Regions from separate parts of the Muriventricola aceti genome, predicted to be linked through region 4. Evidence: predicted binding sites of a transcription regulator. Region 4 holds the regulator's gene; each other region holds the start of a gene.
What was found. Region 4 encodes LexA, which represses DNA repair genes until DNA is damaged. Its sites were predicted from a motif close to CNAACANNTGTTNG; they were not measured.

Region 1: uvrB (excinuclease ABC subunit UvrB) is a predicted target of LexA. The motif match lies at 1,708-1,721, and genes of this name have one in related genera.
Region 2: OCV64_RS05045 (four-carbon acid sugar kinase family protein) is a predicted target of LexA. The motif match lies at 1,130-1,143, and genes of this name have one in related genera.
Region 3: dinB (DNA polymerase IV) is a predicted target of LexA. The motif match lies at 1,392-1,405, and genes of this name have one in related genera.

The regions. Positions count from the first base shown of each region.
Region 1 is NZ_JAOQKF010000016.1:46,071-49,281, reverse strand. It holds gene uvrB (excinuclease ABC subunit UvrB) at 1-1,660, opposite strand, end outside; gene OCV64_RS14955 (JAB domain-containing protein) at 1,776-2,489, opposite strand; gene OCV64_RS14950 (PF20097 family protein) at 2,495-2,770, opposite strand; gene pyrE (orotate phosphoribosyltransferase) at 2,956-3,211, opposite strand, start outside.
Region 2 is NZ_JAOQKF010000003.1:195,837-199,047, forward strand. It holds gene obgE (GTPase ObgE) at 1-94, shown strand, start outside; gene OCV64_RS05045 (four-carbon acid sugar kinase family protein) at 1,244-2,515, shown strand; gene OCV64_RS05050 (iron-containing alcohol dehydrogenase) at 2,509-3,211, shown strand, end outside.
Region 3 is NZ_JAOQKF010000012.1:74,067-77,277, reverse strand. It holds gene OCV64_RS12950 (inorganic phosphate transporter) at 1-51, opposite strand, end outside; gene dinB (DNA polymerase IV) at 80-1,333, opposite strand; gene OCV64_RS12940 (SPL family radical SAM protein) at 1,466-2,356, shown strand; gene OCV64_RS12935 (helix-turn-helix domain-containing protein) at 2,434-3,093, shown strand; gene OCV64_RS12930 (YibE/F family protein) at 3,090-3,211, opposite strand, start outside.
Region 4 is NZ_JAOQKF010000003.1:9,235-12,445, reverse strand. It holds gene OCV64_RS03980 (DUF975 family protein) at 1-794, shown strand, start outside; gene lexA (transcriptional repressor LexA) at 954-1,571, shown strand; gene OCV64_RS03970 (YlmH family RNA-binding protein) at 1,682-2,482, shown strand; gene OCV64_RS03965 (DUF4177 domain-containing protein) at 2,507-2,728, shown strand; gene OCV64_RS03960 (DUF896 domain-containing protein) at 2,742-2,945, shown strand; gene OCV64_RS03955 (DegV family protein) at 3,060-3,211, shown strand, end outside.

The DNA of each region.
Region 1 (3,211 bases), on a different contig from region 4:
TGTCGGCGTACATGATGACCATGCCCTCGGCGTTTCGGGCCGCCCGGCCGATGGTCTGGATGAGGGAAGTCTCGCTTCGGAGAAATCCCTCCTTGTCCGCGTCCAGAATGGCCACTAAGGACACCTCAGGCAGATCCAGCCCCTCCCGCAGCAGGTTGATCCCCACCAGCACATGGAAGGCACCCAGGCGCAGATCCCGGATAATTTCCATGCGCTCCATGGCATCGATGTCGTGGTGCATATAGCGCACCTTGATCCCCGCCCCCTGGAGATAGGCGGTCAGATCCTCCGCCATCCTTTTGGTCAGGGTGGTGACCAGCACCCGCTCGTTCCTGGCGGTACGCTGGTTTATCTCACCGATCAAGTCGTCGATCTGGCCCTCTACGGGACGGACCTCAATACGGGGATCCAGCAGACCGGTGGGCCGGATGACCTGCTCCACAATCTGTCCGGAGCGGGTGCGCTCGTACTCCCCAGGGGTAGCGGATACATAGACCACCTGGTTGACCCGCTGCTCAAACTCCGGAAATTTCAGCGGCCGGTTGTCAAAGGCGCAGGGCAGGCGGAAGCCGTAGTCCACCAGGGTGGTCTTGCGGGCCCGGTCCCCATTGTACATGGCCCGCACCTGGGGCAGGGTGACATGGCTCTCGTCGATAAACAGAACGAAGTCTTTTGGGAAATAGTCCAGCAGGGTATGGGGAGGCGAGCCGACGGGGCGGCCTTCAATCACCCGTGAGTAATTCTCAATGCCTGAGCAGTAGCCCAGCTCCTGCATCATCTCCACGTCGTACATGGTGCGCTGCTTGACGCGCTGGGCCTCAATGAGCTTGTTCTCCGATTCGAAGAAAGCCACCCGCTCCTCCAACTCCTTGTAGATCTCCTGGATAGCGGCGTCCATCTTCTCCTTGGGAGTGACATAGTGGGTGGCAGGCCAGATAGGGATATTGGTCAGCCGACGGATGGGGGTGCCGGTGACCACATTGATCTCGCTGATGCGGTCGATCTCGTCCCCGAAAAACTCCACCCGGATGGCCGTGTCCTTCCAGTAGGCTGGCCAGATCTCCACCGTGTCCCCCCGGACGCGGAACATATTGCGTTCAAAGGCGATGTCGTTGCGCTCGTAGCGGATGGCCACCAGCTTTTTCAGCATCTCGTCCCGCTCCATCTGGGCGCCCACCCGGAGGGAAACCATCATCTTCTCAAAATCCTCCGGCTCGCCCAGGCCGTAGATGCAGGACACCGAGGATACCACGATCACGTCCCGCCGCTCCAGCAGGGAGGCGGTGGCGGACAGGCGGAGACGGTCGATTTCCTCATTGATGGCGGAGTCCTTTTCAATAAACGTATCCGTATGGGGGATATAGGCCTCCGGCTGGTAGTAGTCGTAGTAGGATACGAAGTATTCCACCGCGTTGTTGGGAAAAAACTCCCGGAACTCGGCGCAAAGCTGGGCGGCCAGAGTCTTGTTATGGGCCAGTACCAAGGTGGGACGCTGGACCTTCTCGATGATCTTGGCCATGGTGAAGGTCTTGCCCGAGCCGGTCACTCCCAGCAGGGTCTGCTCGTCCAGCCCCATCTCGATCCCCTGGGCCAGAGCCTGAATGGCCTCCGGCTGGTCGCCGCTGGGGGTATATTCTGAAACCACTTCAAATTTGGGCATTCCCTTCACCTCGCCAGTAGTCTATACAGATTACTCCTCATTATATCAGAACATTTGTTCCAACACAAGAGTTTTTCGCTCCTCCCACCGTTTTTGCAGGGGGAGGAGCGGGTACTTATAACAGCTGATACATGGGACGGCCCTGCCGGCGCTCTGTCTCCATCAGGGACACCACGTCCCCGTCCACGAAGATCAGATGGTCCTCCAGCGTCACCCCAGCGGGCAGCAGGGCGCTGCGGATGACATCAGTGGCCTGCCAGTCGGCGTCGGAGGGAAGGGCCAGATTGCTGATGTGGTTATGGGCCAGATACAGCCTGGAGGCACGCAGACCCACCGCCTCCTCCAAAATACGCCGGATATTGATGTCACAGGCAGAGATGCTGCCCTCTGACACCAGTCGGACCCCCAGGGCCTTTCGCTTGCTGTCCAGGAAGAGGCCATAGACCATCTCGTTTCTCGCCCCAAAAAAATAGGGACCCAGGAGCTCCTCAGCCTGGTGGATGCTGTTGATAATCTTTCCCAGGTCGCTCCTGTCCATCTGGTAGCGCCTGCCCAGAGCGGGGATAAGCCGCAGCAGAAGCGCGGTGTGCTCCCCCACCCCCAGCACCTTTGTCAGCTCGTCCACCGAGGCGTCCAACACCCCGGCCAGAGAGCCAAAGCGGTCGATCAGGTCGTGGGCGATGGCGTTCACATCCCCCTGGGGAATGGCGTAAAACAACAGCAGCTCCAGCACCCTGTGGTCCGGCCAGCCCTCCAACCCACGGGTCAGAAATTCTGTTTTCATCCGCTGCCGGTGGCCGGCATGGCGGTGCTTTCCTTGTTCTGCCATGGGACCTATTCCTTTCCCTCAGTACCTTGCCCCTCAACCTGGGACATCAGCTCCCCATAGTCTACCAGCATTTTTTTACATATCTCGCACCAGAACGCACTTGGCCGCTGTGCCCACACAGCGCCAAAGGACTCCGGAGGCAGCAAAATGGCGTGCTTTTTCTTCAGGACAGCCTTGGTCCAGAGCTTGGGAGGCACCTCCCCGGCCGGTAGAATATAGCTGTCTCCCCGGTCGTGGAACGTCCCTTCCAGCATTGATCCGCCACAGTATGGACAGTTCATTCCAGCACCTCCAATCAAAGGCTCTCTCAGCCCTTGGCTCCGTACTCTGCCAGGTACGCCTCCATTCAAAATGCGGGTTTTCTCCTGCGGGAAAAACATATGCGCTTCGCACACCGCATTTTCAGGGGGGACCAGTTACCCCCTGATGCCCCCCATGCTCTCCAAGGGGACGGGGGGTTATAGGTTTATGCTTTGGCCCCGTACTCCGCCAGGTAGGCTTCCATTTTAGCCTTCATCTCGTCGTCAATATAGACTTTGCCATCCACAGGGTTATTATGGAGGAAGGCGATGACCTCCCGGACGGTAACGATGGGGTAAACCTGGATACCATAGTCCTGGCGCAGCTCATCCAGGGTGGAGCAGTCCCGGGTGCCCCGCTCCATCCGGTCCACCGACACGAACAGGGCCTTCATGTTGACCTTGGCCACATGCTTAAACAGC
Region 2 (3,211 bases), 190 kb from region 4:
CCAGTCCGGTCTGTTCGACAAGCTGGAGGAGATGGGCATCAAGGACGGGGATATCGTGTCCATGTACGACCTGGAGTTCGAATACCAAAGGTAATTTTATCTATAAAAACACCGTTCCATAATTTCGGAACGGTGTTTTTCGTATATGGAGGAAATTTTTTCGTACTGTATTTACATAAAGCTTTTGATTTTAGAATCTTATATAAAATTTTGTTGCCCGTTACTATATTTCCTAAAAAATAGTAGAAGATCCGTTATTCCTGAAATTCCGACTAGTTGTTTTTTGAAGGGCTTTTGGTATATTACGGTATAACTTTATGCACACAGTAAAGTAGTGTAAACCAAGACGTAGTAAGTCTATTGGTAAAATCCAGCTTTGCCGTCAACTAACAGAATAAAAAAATATACAGGCAACAATATAGACGATTACGAGGCCGCCAGCAAGAAAACCGATATTTGTATTCGTACGGTTAAGCAAATGTTTAGCAATACATTTGGCTACCCAAAGAGGGCAAAAATAGAGTGAACAGTCCATACAGGAATAGTTGGGTAATGAATTTAGGAGGGCTATCAAAAGACTAGGACGGACCTGCATCTATTTCTATAAGTTTGTTGATAGAGGAAGTATCTGTACTTAAAAATGGGGGGTAGGTCTATTTATATAAGACATACACTATTTTACTGCTATTACTGCCGAATATGTGTCAGAAGGAAATTTGGTCCCTTGCGTATGTTAGATATGGTATGAAACGATTTATATTGCTGTCTTCCCATTATCCAAAGGTCATGACAAAGTTACGCGCCTTCTTTCTTCTACCTTTTTCCTTCTACCTTACATCCAGGAATAAAAACGGCTACACCATAGGAGAGGGAACAGTGAAATGGTAAAATGTATACCAGTGAAGCCGAGTTAGCGTAGATTGACAACAGGAAATGCCCCCAAGATCCCTCCACGGTATCCGCGGGGGGATTTTTATGCCCATAAGCAATTAGATATGGTCATACTGCCCAATGATGATAGAGGGCTTTCCTATATGAGAGGGCGGCGAGATATATTTTTGCATAAAACGCTAGAGAAATCGTTTCAAATATAAACAATTTTTACAAGTCAAATGGATTGATATGAAAAGAAACAAAAGTTAGGATTTGATTAAGTAAATGATATATAGGGATGTCTTTTCTCAAACTCATTTTCAAAGATTAAGGATGTTCCAAAATAAAGCAGTTTGAATGAGGGAATGTCATGATTAAGCTACTGGTTATTGCAGATGATTTTACTGGGGCTTTGGACACAGGAATACAATTTAAGGCTAAAGGGACCTTGGTTCGAGTATATACCCCCCAAAACCAGAATATTTTTGCTGGGCTGGAACAGGGAGTCCAAGTGCTTATTATTGTTGCTGAGACTCGGCATATGCCTCCAGCAGAGGCTGGAGAGATCGTGGCAAAGATCGTGAGTCAGGCCCAGCAGGCCTCTGTCTCCTGTATCTATAAAAAGATAGATTCCGCATTGAGGGGCAATATAGGCAGTGAACTTTCTGCTATGCGGGCTGCGGCCCATGGTAAACAGCTCCATTTTATTCCGGCCTTTCCTAAAATGAATCGAGTAACAGTAAATGGCATCCACTATATTGGGCAGGTCCCAGTGGCAGACAGCGTGTTCGGTTCTGACCCTTTTGAGCCAGTCAGGCACTCAAATATCCAGAACATAATTGGGGAGCAAAGTAATATACCAACATATTTAGTCGCTGCGGGAGAAGACATACCCGATAAAGAAGGTATTTTGATTTATGATGCAGTCACCGACGAGGACCTTCTTCAAATCGCTCAAAGATTGAATGACTGCCATCAGCTGAAACTGCTGGCGGGTTGTGCCGGATTAGCCGCGGTATTGCCAAAATTGCTAAATCTGACACAGTATGACTGTAGACGACCCGCTATGAATCCACGCCTCATCACCGTGTGTGGTAGCATCAATCCCATCACTATAGAGCAGTTGGACACTGCGGAAAAGAATGGCATGCATCGTATCCGATTGACACCACAACAGAAATTGGATCCCACCTGGTTGGAGAGTGAGGATGGAGAGTGTGTTCTTGCTCAATGGCTGAACAAGCTCCAACATAGTACAGCCGCTATAATCGATTGTGGAGGACCGGAGGAAGCTGAGGAGACCCGCAGCTATGCGCTGACTAGGGATATGAATATAGAAGCGACAAGAAGCGCTATTGCCCAGTCTATGGGAAGACTATTAGAGCGGATGCTCGAAGGCGGTTTGGAAGCGACACTGATGCTGACTGGTGGTGACACACTGTTGGCATTTATGAGGGAAATTAATCAAGACAGTTTGATTCCAGTGTGTGAACTGGTGCCTGGGGTGGTTCTTTCCCGAACAGAGTACAATGGGAAACGAATCAATCTAATTTCAAAATCCGGAGGATTTGGTTCAGCGGAATTGCTGACTGATCTAGCCAAAATAATTGCCCACAGTGGCGAGGAGGAATTAGTATGCTGAAAGAATACAATTTGAAAATGCCCCACGCAGTATATGGTGGAGAGAATGCCATCGGGAACATCACTGCTATTATTCAAAACTGTAGAGCAAAACGGGTAGCTATGTTTACAGATAAAGGCATCGAAGGCTGCGGCTTGTTCGCCTTACCTGAGGAAGCTGTGAAGGCATCTGGTGCCGACTACTATGTGCTGGATGATCTTCCCGCAGAACCTTCCTATAAAGCAGTTCAAAAGTTAGTTGACCAATTCAAGGCATCCGGTGCAGACCTAATTGTCGCTTGCGGTGGCGGATCGGTAATGGACGCAGCAAAACTCGCTAGCGTACTAGTAACAGACCAGTATGGTGTAAAGGAGCTGCTGGACAAGCCTGGTCAGGCACAGAAGTGTGTCCCTATCATTCTTATCCCTACGACTGCTGGAACGGGGGCAGAGGTTACCCCAAATGCTATCGTGGCCGTACCAGAAAAGAACTTGAAGGTGGGCATAGTTAACGAAAATATGATCGCAGACTATGTGATCTTGGATGCCAGAATGATCAAAAATTTGCCCAGGAAAATTGCGGCGGCTACTGGGGTAGATGCCTTAGCCCATTGTATCGAGTGCTTTACTAGCAACAAAGCGAACCCTTTCAGTGATTTGTATGCACTAGAAGGTCTGGATCTAATCTTGAATAATATCATGGATGCTTGTAACGATC
Region 3 (3,211 bases), on a different contig from region 4:
AGCTGGATCGCCCGTCAACTGGTCGAGGAAAGCAAAAAAAGACAGGGGCATGGGTTCACCTCCATGCCCCTGTTGTATGCTACTCCTCCTCCAGATATGACCGGGAGCCTCCAGGCGGGGGCGCATGGCCGCTGCCGCCGGCGGCCTGGGTGGAGGAGGCATGGGAGATGGAAGATTTTCCGTACTTGGCCCGAATGCTATCCATTGTTTCCTCCAGCTTTTCCAGCCGCTCTCTCTTTTTGTCCTGGCCGAAGGCCAACAGATCCAGCTGGGCCGAGACCTCCTCCTCCGGGACCAGAGAGAGTGCTGTTACAGTGAGGGCTCGGACGGGATGATCCATATTCCAGCAGCTTTTGGCCAATCCCATGGCGGCTTGACTGATTTCTCGGGCCAGATTGCTGGGGGAGTCCAGCCGCTGCTGCCGGATGATATCCCGAAAGGCGGGGTCCCGTATGGCAAGTGAAATACCATTACATTTCATGTGATACCGACGAAGGCGGGCAGCCACTTGGTCCGAAAGGCGGGTGATCCCAGCCTGTATATCTTCCTGCCCCCGCAGATTGTGAGAAAAGGTGAGACCATTGCCCACTGACTTCGGCGGGACGTACTGGGCGGCGGGTGTGACGGGGGAGCGGTCCTCCCCACTGGCAAAGTCATGGAGCTGGGCGCCATTTTTACCCAGCAGAAGAAAAAGTTGCTCCCGATCAAAGCGAGCCAGGTCGCCGATGGTGTGGATATCAAAGCGATCAAAAGTCCGGGAGGCGGCCCGCCCGACATAGAGCAGGTCGGTGACCGGCAGAGGCCATACAATCTGTTTAAAATTTTCCCGGGTGATGAGCGTGGTAGCATCTGGCTTTTTGTAATCGCTGCCTAATTTGGCAAAGACCTTGTTGAAGGACACTCCCACAGAGATGGTCAGCCCAAAGTTGCCCCGCACATGCTCTCTAAGCTGGTCCGCCAGCGCCTCCGGATCCCCGCCGAAGAGATGGAGGGTGCCAGTGACATCCAGCCAGCTCTCATCGATCCCAAAGGACTCTACCAGGTCGGTGTAGTCCTGATATACCCGGTTGATCTGCCTGGATAGCTCACGGTATCGGTCATGGTGGGCGGGAAGAAGGACCAGTTCGGGGCATTTTTTTCTGGCCTGCCAGATGGTTTCAGCGGTCTTGACGCCAAAAAGCTTGGCGGGCTCATTTTTTGCCAGGATGATGCCGTGGCGGCTGTTAGGGTCTCCGCATACCGCCACCGGCAGGTGACGCAACTCCGGATGGTCCAGCAGCTCTACCGAGGCGTAAAAGCTATTTAAATCACAGTGAAAGATGACCCGTTCCACCGGACAGCGCCTCCTTTTCATTCAATAAAAAAATTATATTCCAGGCCAAGAAAAAAGTCAAACTAATGTTCGAATTTTCTTGACAGGAAAGGGGAGAGACTGGTAGGATAAGAAAAAAGGAGGGGAGAGGACATGGAATATATACCGGCTAAACATCTGCTCCATAGAAATAAAGGTACGGAGTGGTTTGGTACCGACCATACCATGAATATTTACCGTGGATGTTGTCATGGCTGCCTCTACTGTGACAGCCGAAGCAGCTGTTATCAAAATCCAGATTTTGATACCGTGAAAGCAAAGGCTGGGGCCCTCACTATTTTGCGGGATGACCTGGCCCGAAAGACGCGTCCGGCATTTATCAGTATGGGTTCCATGAGCGACCCCTATAACCCCTTCGAGGAGGAGCTGGAACTGACCCGTCATGCCCTAGAGTTGATAGACGCCTACGGATGTGGGGTGGCGGCTGCCACAAAAAGTGATTTGATCGTCCGGGATATCGACCTGTATCAGTTCATTCAGCGCCATTCCCCAGTGATTTGTAAACTGACGGTGACTACGACAGACGACGCGCTGGCAGCCAAGATCGAGCCGGGGGCTCCCTCACCCAGCCGCCGTTTGGCGGCGCTGAAGGAGCTGGCGGGAGCGGGGATCTTTTCCGGTGTCCTGCTTATGCCGGTCCTGCCCTGGCTGGAGGACAGCGTAGAAAATGTGCTGTCGGTGGCGGAGGCGGCTGCCGAGGCGGGAGCACGATTCGTCTATTCGGCCTTCGGTGTGACCATGCGGGATGGGCAGAGGGAGCATTTTCTAAACGGACTGGACCGGGCTTTTCCAGAACAGGGGCTGGGGGAGAAATACCGCCAGCGGTATGGAAACCGGTATACCTGCTCCAGTCCCAGAGCGGGGAAGTTGTGGGAACGATTTTCCAAACGCTGCGGGGAGCTGGGGCTGTTGTGTGAGATGCGCTCTATCATTTCCGCTGCCACCCGTGGATATCAGGATCGGCAGCTCACCTTTTTTGACTGATTTTTCCCCCGGTTGCCGGTTGGTTGCTGGACTTTCTCCTTCTGGTCTGCTACTATTTGACCAAGGAGGTGGGAAGAATGCCATTGGGAGAACGCCTGAAAGCACTGCGGAACCAAGTCGGTTTTTCTCAGGAGATGGTGGCGGAGCGAGTGGGCGTGAGCCGCCAAGCGGTGACCAAATGGGAGTCAGGGCAGACGATACCCACCGGTGAGAATCTGGCCGCGTTGGCGGAGCTGTACGCCATCTCACTGGACGAGCTGATGGAGGACCGCTCCGGCTGGGTAAAAGATGGGGAGGACAACCCTATCCTGCGGGAAAACAGAACTGTGATAGCTATTTCTGCCCAACTGGGCGCACTCTATGCCTGTGTCTGGACATTACAGGATATGCCGCATGGAGAGCAGCTTGGGGGCGGCTACCTTTTGCCCCTGTTCGGAAATATCGTGATGTTGGCACTGTGCTCTATGTGGATGGTGTGGAACCTGTCCTTTGAGCTGGATTTGGACCGGCGGCGGAACAATTTGAAAATTGAGTTGCGCTATATGCTGGCACAGCTCCTTTTGACCGTCTTAAGCTTCTATTTTCATCTGGGCTTGGCCGGATTCCTGCTGTCTATAGCCATTCTGCTTTTTTATCTGCGTGTGATAAATCCCCGATATATGGGGAGAAAGCTGTGGTGGAAGAAACCAAAAAGAGCGGTCTGTAAGATGAAAAAGGGCTCAAGGGATGGCTCTTAATTGAGGTCCATCCCTTGAGCTTTTTTTGTTTTACCAACCAGGAACAAGCCAGCGCACAGGGCGGTAAAGGGAGCGACTGTTACCAGACCGAAGGAGCCGATGACGGTATGGATCATCT
Region 4 (3,211 bases):
TGCTGATGACCACTGGTGTTTCCACACTGGCCGGCCTGCTTGTTCCGGCCCCGGACACAGGAAACATCAGTCTGCCGGCTTTGTTCCTTTCCATCCTCCTCTCCCTGTACTCCACGGTAGTTGGCTTTGGCTTTACGCTATGGTCCATGTGGACCTCCCGGAAGCTGTCTCCCGGACTGGGCGCCCTAGCCGATGGCTTCTCCGTGGCCCTGCTGGTTATCATGACCTCCATTCTGATCTTTCTCCACACGCTGGCCTGGTCCCTGCTGTGCATCCCCGTCGTCTGGCTGGTCCTAATTCCGGTTCTTCTCTCCCCAGGCCTCTCCTTCCTTGTGATCCCCGTTCTAATTGCCGGCATCATGATTTTCTCTTATTGGGTCTCTCTGCGCTACGCCCTGGCCTACTATTTGCTGGCCGACCACCCTGACTACGGGGCCTTCGCCGCGGTCCGCCGCAGTGTGGAGCTGACGCGGGGCTGGAAGTGGGAGATGTTCAAGCTGGCCTTTTCCTTCATCGGCTGGGAACTGCTTGACCTGCTTCTCTACTCACTGGCACTACTTCTGGTTCTGGTCCAGGGCGGTTTCTTCCAGTCTCTTTCCCTGGAGCACTACGGGGATGCCTACATGGTCTATCAGATTATCCTCTCCTATCCCCGCTCCGCCCTTCTTCTCCTGCTGGCCTCCATCCCGGTAAAGCTGTGGCTCTATCCCTACCGCTCCGTGACCATGGCCGGCTTCTACGACGCCCGGCTGCGCCTCCAGCGGGAGGGTTCTGTGGAGATGCCCCCTCTCTGAACATCCAAAGCTACCCGCCAGGACCTCTAGGTCCTGGCGTTTTTTTAGAGGCTTCCTTATTTTTGGAACATTCGTTTGACATTCGTACAAATGTATGATAAAATACATCTAAATTTTAGTGTGTAATTTTCTGTCCGTCTGCCGAAAGGAGCCCTTGCCATGGCCAAACTGACCGCCAAGCAGCAGCAGATCTATGACTATATCCTCTCCTTTACCAATCAGCACGGCTATCCCCCTTCGGTCCGGGAGATTGGCGCGGCGGTGGGACTGAAATCCCCCTCCACCGTCCACTTCCACATGAAGGGGCTGGAGGAGGCCGGTGTCATCGTCAAGGCAGAGGGCAAGACCCGCGCCATCTCCCTGCCGGGGGCATCCATGGGCCCGGTGGCAGAGGAGGAGGACCCCCACGCCAACCAAATACCCATCCTTGGCAATGTAGCCGCCGGCTCCCCTATCCTGGCCCAAGAGTGTATTGAGGACTACCTCACCTTCGACACTGCCGGTCTGTCCGGGGAGCACTTCGCCCTCACGGTCCGGGGCGAGTCCATGCTGAACGCCGGGATTCTGCCCGGTGACCTGGTGGTGGTCCACCGCCAGCAGGAGGCCCGGAATGGTGAGATCGTAGTGGCCCTTTTTGAGGATGAGGCCACCGTCAAAACCCTTCATAGAAAAGACGGCCGCACCTGGCTTCTTCCCCAAAACCCTGATTACCCGCCTATCGACGGCACCAAAGCCGAGATAGTTGGCAAGGTGGTGGCGGTAGTCCGACGGTACTAATTTTGTCCCTCTGCGGCCGGTCATGCTCCCCATGGCCGGCTTTTTTCGTTGACAATCCCAGGTCCTGTCCAGTATACTGAACAGGCAAACAGAGGGAGGCGAGAAGGGTCGTGACCAAGAAGGAGCTTCTGGACCGCTGCGCCCGTGACGGGGCGGAGCGGGTGCTGCTGGCCCGTGTGCTGGACAAGCTGGAACTGGCTCAGGACCGGGGCATCCCAGCCCATACCCCCTTTCTCTCGCCGGGTGAACAGGCCTCTGTCACCGATTTACTCAACGCCTGGGGGCAGCCCCGCCATATCTTTTGGGGTGGCTTTCCCGGCGCAGAGCGGGCCCTGTGCGCCTTCCTCCCCGACTGGCAGGATGAGAACGACCTCCTGTTGGACCCAGAGGGACCGCTGGCCGCATTGGAGGCCGCCTTCCCTCCCGGTTCCGAGTTAAGCCACCGGGATATTCTGGGCTCCCTTATGGGCCTGGGGTTAACGAGGGAAAAGCTGGGGGACATCTTGCTCCCTGGCGACAGGACCTGTCAGGTGATCCTGCTCCGGGAGGTACTGCCCATTCTCCTCTCCCAGTGGGAGTCCGCCGGGCGTTGGCGGTTAAAGCTCCGGGAAATTCCTCTGGCTTCCCTTTCCCCTGGAGAGGCGAAGGTAAGGCTCATCCGGGACACAGTCGCCACCCCTCGCCTGGACGCGGTGCTTGCCGCCGGTTTTTCCCTGTCCCGCTCCAAAGCCATGGCCTATATCTCCGCCGGCAAGGCGGCCGTCAACCACCGGGAGTGTCTCAAAGGGGACAAGCTGGTGGATGTGGGAGACATTCTCACCTGCCGCGGACTGGGCAAGTGCGTGGTCCGGGAGATCCCCGGCCAGTCCAAAAAGGGACGGACCATGCTGGTATTGGAGCGATATATTTAAGCCGCCGGATAGGAGGGCACAGCTATGGCACACTATGAATATGAATTTGAGGTTCTGGCCCTCTCCGCCGGAGGGTACAGCCTGTTCGGCGGCGTCGGCATCCGGACTGAGGGCCACCAGGAAGTCATTCGAAGCCGGGCCGCCGCCGGCTGGCGTTATGTGGGCTATCTGCCCAGCGTTCAGCGGGCCTCTGGACATATTGAGACCATCGAGCTGGTATTTGAACGCGAGATAGAACAGGAATAAGGGAGGGAAAGGCATGGAGCAGAAGAAGATCGACCGCATCAATGAGCTGGCCCGGAAGGCCAAGTCCCCCGCCGGCCTCACCCCAGAGGAGGAGGTTGAGCGGGCCCTGCTGCGACAGGAGTATATCGCCGCCTGTAAGTCCAATCTGATGGCCCATCTGGACAATACCCTCATTCAACATCCTGACGGCACCCGGACCCGGTTGCGGAAGAAGTGATCCGCTCTAGCCGGAGCAGGGGTTCATTGACAATCTCCCCGGCATCTGGGATAATACTCTCGATCCTTTTATGTCCCGCCAGGCGCTTATCCTATCTTTTTAAGGAGGCCCCCCATGGCTCATATTAAATTTTCTACCGACTCTGCTTCCGATATTCCCGCCGCTCTGCGGGAGGAGTGGAACATCCAGGTCCTCCCTTTTCCCATCGCGATGGGCGACAGGGAGTATATGGACGGCTTTGACTTCACTCCCGACGAGTTCTTTCA